2 regions of the Paenarthrobacter sp. GQ52 genome follow, and region 2 is predicted to be linked to the other one. Evidence: predicted binding sites of a transcription regulator. Region 2 holds the regulator's gene; the other holds the start of a gene.
What was found. The regulator HrcA, encoded in region 2, represses chaperone genes, less so after heat shock. The targets are predictions, from matches to a motif close to TTNGCACTCGNNNNNNNCGAGTGCNAA.
Positions count from the first base shown of each region.

Region 1 (4,083 bases), on a different contig from region 2:
CCAGGCGTTCCTGCAGCTTCTCACGGTCGTAGTCCGAGTCGGAGTTCTCGATCTCGGCGCGGATCTGGGCCACGCGGCCTGCGATCTGCTCGGCGTCGCCGGCACCTTCAACGATGGTGGTCTCGTCCTTGGTGACAACAACCTTGCGGGCGGTGCCGAGGAGTTCCAGGCCAGCGTTTTCGAGCTTGAGGCCAACTTCTTCGGAGATGACCTGGCCACCGGTGAGGATGGCGATGTCGGCCAGCTGGGCCTTGCGACGGTCACCGAAGCCCGGAGCCTTGACGGCAACGGACTTGAAGGTGCCACGGATCTTGTTGACGATCAGGGTGGCCAGGGCCTCGCCCTCGATGTCTTCGGCGATGATCAGCAGCGGCTTGTTGGACTGCATGACCTTCTCCAGAACCGTGACGAGTTCCTTCACGTTGGAGATCTTGGAGTTGACGATCAGGATATACGGGTCTTCGAGGACCGTTTCCTGGCGCTCTGCGTCAGTGACGAAGTAAGCGGAGATGTAACCCTTGTCGAAGCGCATGCCTTCGGTGAGTTCGAGCTCCAGGCCGAAGGTGTTGGATTCCTCGACCGTGATGACGCCTTCCTTGCCCACCTTGTCCAGGGCTTCGGCGATGAGGCTGCCGATTTCCGGGTCGCCGGCGGAGATGGAAGCCGTAGCTGCGATCTCTTCCTTGGTTTCGATTTCCTTGGCGGAGGCCAGCAGTTCGCTGATGACTGCCTCAACGGCCTTCTCGATACCGCGCTTGAGGGACAGCGGGTCGGCGCCGGCGGCAACGTTGCGCAGGCCTTCCTTCACCAGTGCCTGGGCGAGAACGGTTGCAGTGGTGGTACCGTCGCCAGCGACGTCATCCGTCTTCTTGGCAACTTCCTTGACCAGTTCTGCACCGATCTTCTCGTAAGGATCGTCCAGCTCGATCTCCTTGGCGATGGAAACACCATCGTTGGTGATCGTCGGGGCGCCCCACTTCTTTTCGAGGACGACGTTGCGTCCACGCGGGCCGAGGGTGACCTTGACGGCGTCTGCGAGGATGTTCAGGCCCCGCTCGAGGCCGCGGCGTGCCTCTTCATCAAATGCAATGATCTTGGCCATAACGGCGGTAGTCCTTTCGGGACAGTCGTTAAGAAGGTACCTATCAGATGGGGTGCCCGCGACGGACGGTCTTTCGCTTGGGGCCTCTGTATGCCCCGCGCTCCGGACCTCACCCCACCAAGGTGTTTCTTGATCCTCCGCCGGCCCGATGCCTGTCCGCCGCCGGGGTCAACCGGGCCGGACTTAGCAGTCGAACCATAGGAGTGCTAAATCAATAATTAGCACTCGACCGGGGAGAGTGCAAGCAGAGATGCCACTTTGCTCTATAAACAAAGGGCCTTCAGCCATGGGCTGACAGGAATGGGCGTAGACGCCGCCATCGAACTACGCGACGCGGACGCCTTCGGCTTGCGGACCCTTCTGGCCCTCCCCCAGTTCGAACTCAACCCGCTGGCCTTCTTCGAGGGCGCGGAAGCCATCCATCTGGATGGCGGACCAGTGCACAAAGACGTCGTCGCCGGATTCATCCACAGTGATGAATCCGTAGCCTTTTTCGGCGTTGAACCATTTGACGGTTCCCAAAGCCATGATGCCCACACTTTCGCAGTAGCCAAGACCGGTAGCCGGGATCTCCGTACCGGAATTAGTCCACTGTAACCACTGTCACTAGCGCCGCGCTGCCGTGGAGGGGCAGGGCACCACTTTTGTTATTGAGGCTTAACCGAGTTGGAGCATTTTAGCTCAGGAACGGGCTCAATGCCTACTGGTAGCCGGGCCCGGCCACAACCACCAGCGGCTGTTGAACCTCGGGCGTTTCCACGATCGTCTGGATGCCCAGCAAGGTGCCCAGCGCTTCCGCGTTGGCCTTCTGCTCCGGAGCGTTGTAGAAGATCACGGACGTCTGCTGTGGCAGTCCGCCCCAGTTTCCTACAGTGCTCAGCGCCCAACCGTCGCCCTGGACGAGGCCTGCCACCCGTCCGGCCAACCCTGCCGTCCCGGCGCCGTTGTAGACGGCCACAGGAGTGGCCTTGTCCACCGGAGGCGACGACGGAGTAGCGGAAGGAGATTCCGAGGGCGTCGGTTCGCTGCTGGGTTCGCTGGAAGCGGGCGGCGCACTGCTGGATTCGGTGGGCGCAGCGGACGGTGCCGCAGACGTCTGCAGCGGCGCCGGCGTCGTGGTGTTGGACGAAGCGCTGGGTGCTACCAGCCCAAGGTTGGGGAGGATGAGGAATGCCACGAGCCCGAGCACCAGGGCCACCGCCCCAACGGTCAGGACCGGCCACAGGGTGGGGCGTGCAGTCTCTTGGGCGTCGCGGTGAACGCCTTGGCGGGACGTGTTCTGCGGAACCTGGTCGAATTCGTCCTTGGCATATTTGGTCATGGTGAAGCGGTGTCCTTGCTGGTTGCTGCTGACAGATCAGCCTGGCGATTTACGCGTCGGACCCCAAGCGACGTGCAGTCCTCGCACGCTGGCGGGACGTACGTAGTCTACGCAGTCTCTTGACGAGCATGGGATCGTGGGCCAACGCATCCTCGGTGTCTATGAGCGCGTTCAGGATCTGGTAGTAGTGTGTGGCAGAGAGATCGAACAGCTCGCGGATAGCCTGTTCCTTGGCTCCGGCGTACTTCCACCATTGCCGCTCCAGCGCCAGCATCTGCTGGTCACGCTCACTCAGCGGCGAGTCACTGCGGGTCTCGGCCGCGAGGTCCTCAAGGGCAAAGCCTGTTGCCTCGGACGCCATCGGTTCCGGTGCGGGTTCTGCCACGGCACACTCCTTCGACGCTCGTTGGGGGAAAATGTCCTACCCCCATGTTACGGGCGAATAACAACGGTGTCATTCGCAAGTCGTACGGCGCGCGGGAGACAATGGCCCGGTGACTGGCGAGGATGCACTCTTTGATCTTGAACCTGCTGATACTACTGACCCGGGTTTCGCCGCCCTGCTCAAACAGCCGCTGGATGAGCTGGTGGCTCCCGATTGGGCCGATGCATTGCGCCCGGTTGAAGGCCAGCTCCGTGAAGCCTTGGACTACGTAGCGGCCCAATCGGCCAACGGCGCCCAAGTTCTGCCGTCTGCAAAGAACCTGTTGCGCGCCTTCAAACAGCCGCTGGCCGACGTCAAAGTGTTGATACTCGGCCAGGACCCCTACCCAACCCCGGGCCACGCCATCGGGTTGTCGTTCGCCGTTTCCCGCCCTACCCGACCCATTCCCCGGAGCCTCGCCAACATCTACCGCGAACTCCACGACGACCTCGGACTCCCGCCCCGCGTCCACGGCGACCTCAGCGCTTGGGCGGAGCAGGGCGTCCTGCTCCTGAACCGCGTCCTCAGCGTCGAAGCGGGAAACGCCGGCTCCCACCGCGGCAAAGGTTGGGAAGCAGTCACGACGGCGGCGGTCACCGCCGTCGCCAACCGCACTGACGGCGCCGGGCGGCAGAGTCCGCTGGTGGCGATCCTGTGGGGCAAAGATGCCCAGGGCGTGGTGCCCCTGCTGGGAGGGGCACCGTCCATTGTCTCGGTCCACCCAAGTCCACTCTCTGCATCCCGAGGATTCTTCGGCTCCAAGCCCTTCAGCCGGGCCAATGAGCTGCTCATTGACTTGGGGACTGAGCCCATCAATTGGGAATTACCCGTTCTGTAACTTTTTCAAGCCCAACGCTCTCTCACATCCCACCCCCTTCAAGCCCAACGCTCGTTCACATCCCACCCCCTTCAAGCCCAACGCTCGTTCACATCCCACCCCAAACACGCGGGATGTGAACGAGCGTCCGGCCCAAACACGCGGGATGTGAGCGAGGGTCTGTAACCTTCGACTCATACCCAGCCGATGCGCAGGAAATTAGCTTAGGCTTACCTTCATGACTGCTCTCCCCGTCACTTCGTCCGCCTCACGCAAAACCCGTCCGCAGGTGAACCTGACCGTCCTGCGAAATGAACGCCTGTCACCGCACATGGTGCGGATTGTGGCGGGGGGACCTGGTTTCAGCGACTACGCGAACAACGAATATGTGGACCGCTATATCAAAATCGTGTTTCCGC
Region 1 is NZ_JCAXEJ010000001.1:111,304-115,386, reverse strand. It holds gene groL (chaperonin GroEL) at 1-1,102, opposite strand, end outside; gene AC6CH8_RS00535 (cold-shock protein) at 1,427-1,630, opposite strand; gene AC6CH8_RS00530 (LytR C-terminal domain-containing protein) at 1,803-2,423, opposite strand; gene AC6CH8_RS00525 (DUF3263 domain-containing protein) at 2,473-2,808, opposite strand; gene AC6CH8_RS00520 (uracil-DNA glycosylase) at 2,918-3,685, shown strand; gene AC6CH8_RS00515 (siderophore-interacting protein) at 3,903-4,083, shown strand, end outside.
Region 1: a site for HrcA is predicted at 1,286-1,312, ahead of groL (chaperonin GroEL). Genes of this name have one in related genera too.

Region 2 (4,083 bases):
TCCAGGTTGTCATTTTGGTTGACGGACACAAGGACTACATGGCGTTCGGGCAGGTACAGCTCGGCCAACCCATGGAACGGAATGCCTCCCTGGTTGCGCCGCTCTGGATTATCGATCCGCAGGAAGAAACGTCCTTGCCGGCAGGCGTCGTCAAGTTCAACGGCCGCAGCACCGACAGCTCCAGGCCCGTCAGCTGGCAGATCCTCCAAGAGAACGGCAAGGGCGAAAAGACCGGCCTGCTCACCGGTCAAACCAAGGCGACCGGTGAACCAGGTCAGTACGGACTATTTACCTTCAGCGCCACTTTGAAGACCGGAAAGTATGAGTTGCGGGTTTCACAAGTCGATGAAGCCGGCGCCACCATCGAAACGAGCACCGATACCCGCCTGTTCAACGTCGGATAGCGTGCGGGGCTGGATAGCCTGCGAGGCTGGTTACCAGCGGCCCAGAACGTCACTGGCAAGAACGACGGCGGCGGGTCCCGCCGTCGACGACCGCAAGACATGGTGACCCAACAGGGCCGTTACGGCGCCTGCGTCGCTGAGCCGGGTTACTTCACGCGGTGAGATTCCGCCCTCCGGTCCAACGATCAAAAGAACCTCCCGCGGTGACCCCGCAGCGTCACTGAGCAACGCAGCCGACTCTTCGAGGACAGTCCGCAAGGGATTCTTGGCGTCTTCATGCAGGATGATGGCCAAGTCAGCGGCCTCGACCGTCTTCGCCAAATTAGCGGTATCCACGATGGACCGGACCTCAGGAATCCAGGCACGCCGCGCCTGCTTGGCGGCCGCAGTGACCACCGACTGCCACTTCGCGTGGGCTTTGGCAGCCCTTTCGCCCTTCCAACGCACGATTGCGCGCTCAGACTGCCATGGAATGACAGCATCAATTCCTAGTTCCGTGGCGGTCTCGATGGCAAGTTCATCGCGGTCACCTTTAGCCAGGGCCTGAACCAGCACCAACCGGACCTCCGGCTGCTCCTCGAAAAGCACCTCAGACGCCTTCACGGTCAAACTGCTGGATCCGGCGTCCACCACCGTGCCTATCAGCCGCGCACCTGAACCATCCGCTATATCAACGGGCTCGCCCGCGGCCAGGCGTTTGACCGTTACAGCATGCCGGGCCTCGGGACCCTCGAGCACGAATGTGGAACCGGGGATCACCTGGCCGAGGCTGCCCGCGGCTGTGAAGAAAACGGGGTTGCTCACCGCTACAGGTTACCGAGCTTGTCCCGCAGCTTCGCGAACATGCCCCCGCTTGCCACAAGCTTTCCTTCGGTGAACTGCTCACCGCGCAGCTTGGCGAGCTGCTGCAAGAGTTCTTCCTGGGCTGGGTCGAGCTTGCTTGGCGTCTCTACGTGCAGGTGCACCTTGAGGTCGCCTCGTCCGTAACCACGGAGGTGCGTGACGCCCAGGCCGCGGAGGGTAATGACTTCGCCCGACTGCGTGCCGGCCTTCACGTCGATATCCTGTGCGCCGTCGAAGGTGTCCAGCTGCAGCTCGGTGCCAAGTGCCGCCGCCGTCATAGGAACACTCAATGTGGCATGAAGGTCGTCGCCTTCACGCATGAACATGGAATCGTTGTTGACCCGGATTTCTACATAGAGATCACCGGCAGGACCACCGGCGGGACCTGCTTCGCCCTGCCCGGACAACTGGATGCGCGTCCCGGTTGCGACGCCTGCCGGTACCTTGATGGTGAGGGAACGGCGGCTGCGGATTCGGCCCTGTCCGTTGCACTCGTTGCAGGGGTCCTTGATGACCGTGCCGAAGCCTTCGCAGGAACCACAAGGCGCGGTGGTCATGACCTGACCGAGAATGGATCGGACAGCCCGCTGTACCTGGCCGCTACCACCGCAAATGTCGCAGCGTTCCGGGTGGGTGCCCGGGCGGCAGCAGCTGCCGTCACAGGTGGGGCAAACCACGGCAGTGTCCACTTCAAGCTTCTTGTTGACGCCGAACACGGCGTCCTTCAGGTCGATGCGGACGCTGATTAGTGCGTCCTGGCCGCGACGGACACGCGAGGCTGGTCCACCGTGGCCGCCACCGCCACCAAAGAAGGTGTCGAAGATGTCTTGGAACGCGAAACCCTGGCCGGAGTAGCCGCCACCGAAACCGTTGTCGGTGCCGTTCTCATTGCCGGTGGCATCGTAGACCCGGCGCTTCTGGGGGTCGGACAACACTTCGTAAGCGTGGGTCACGGCCTTGAACTGTTCCGCGACATCTTCACCGGGGTTTACGTCGGGGTGCAGTTTCCGCGCCAACTTGCGGTACGCCTTTTTGATCTCTTCCCCGGTGGCTTCCGGCGAGACTCCCAAAACGTCATAGTGGCTGCTCAAAGTCGGTATCTCTTCCTTGTTGTACTGCGGATGTTTCCTCGGACCGGTTTTCAGCCGCCGAGAATGCGGGAAAGGTAACGGGCCACGGCGCGTACGGCTGCCATGGTGGTGGGGTAGTCCATGCGTGTCGGACCGAGAATCCCCACCTTGGCCCCGGAGCCATAGCCGGTAGCCACGACGGACGCCTCAGCCAAGCCGTCGTACGGATTTTCGCGTCCAATGCTCACGGTGACGCCACGGGGATCATCCCCCATGTCAGACAACAACCGAAGCATGACAACTTGTTCCTCGAGTGCCTCCAGCACGGGACCGATGCTCAATGGGAAATCCACATTGGAGCGGGCCAGGTTGGCCGTTCCTGCCATCAGGATGCGCTCTTCACGGCTGGTGTCACTGAGTGATTGCAACCCCTGAGCCAACGTCTGCGCCAAGCTGCGGAGTTCCGGCGGACACAGGGCGACTACCGATGGCAGCACCTGCGGCAAAAGAGCCATCTGGGTGGCTGCGATGCTGCCGAGGAAGCGGGACCTCAGGAGCATCAGCGCCTCGTTGCTCACGTCAGAGCCGGCGTCGATGACCTTCTGCCCAACGCTGCCCGTATCCGCAATGAGGACCACAAGCACCTGCTTTGGGGCCAACAGGACGAATTCCACGTGCCGGACCAGCGCGCGATTGGAATGGGGATACTGCACCACGGCCACCTGGTTGGTCAGCTGCGACAGAAGCCTTACAGTGCGCTCCAGGATGTCATCAACATCATCCGGGCCCTCAAGCAACGAGTGGATGGCCCTGCGCTCGGCGGCCGAAAGCGGCTTGACCTGGGAAATTCGGTCAACGAATAAGCGGTAACCCTTGTCCGTTGGGATTCGGCCTGCGCTGGTGTGGGGTGCCGCGATGAGGCCTTCCTCTTCCAAGACAGCCATGTCGTTCCTGATGGTGGCACTGGAAACGCCAAGATGGTGCCGTTCCACGAGGGCCTTCGACCCAACAGGTTCCCTGGAATGCACGTAATCCTCAACGATGGCACGCAGCACCTCAAGCTTGCGCGGCTCACTCATTGCTCCACCTCCTGACGACTGCCTTGGTCCCTACGACCGGTCAACGCGGGATCTCAATCGGACCACCACACTTAGCACTCAACATGCCCAAGTGCTAACAAGTCTAGTATGAGCCACCCCGTTGCTAGCATTGAAACCTCGCGCGGCCGCCTTCGGTCCGCGCCAAAAACCAGCACAAAAGGTAGGAATCCCTTGGCTTTCGACAATTGGGGCCCGCAGGATCTGTCCGCTCCTGGCAAAAAACAGCTGCCGGAAGTGGCCGTGCAGCGGGGAATGGTCCTCGAAGACGTGCAGTCGGGCTGGGTGGGCGAAGTCACCCGTGTTGAGAAATCAGGAGGAATGCACGTTGTCTCCCTTGAAGACAGGCGCGGAAAGACCAAGTCGTTCCAGTTGGGATTCGGGTTCCTACTGGAAGGGCAGGCAATACGGCTGATGCCTCCTGCTGCCCGCTCTGCCGCGTCCGCCGCTCCTTCCACCCGGACAGCCTCCGGATCCGTTCGGGTACAGGGCCAACGCGCCCAGGTGGCCAAGGCGAGCCGCGTCTGGGTGGAAGGAAAGCACGACGCCGAGCTCGTCGAGAAGGTTTGGGGTGACGATCTCCGCGTGGAAGGCATCGTCGTGGAGCCATTGCATGGCGTTGACGACCTCAAGTCGGCCATCGCTGCCTTCAACCCCGGGCCGGGTCGC
Region 2 is NZ_JCAXEJ010000005.1:144,272-148,354, forward strand. It holds gene AC6CH8_RS09285 (GerMN domain-containing protein) at 1-404, shown strand, start outside; gene AC6CH8_RS09290 (16S rRNA (uracil(1498)-N(3))-methyltransferase) at 435-1,208, opposite strand; gene dnaJ (molecular chaperone DnaJ) at 1,211-2,338, opposite strand; gene hrcA (heat-inducible transcriptional repressor HrcA) at 2,389-3,396, opposite strand; gene AC6CH8_RS09305 (DUF3097 domain-containing protein) at 3,589-4,083, shown strand, end outside.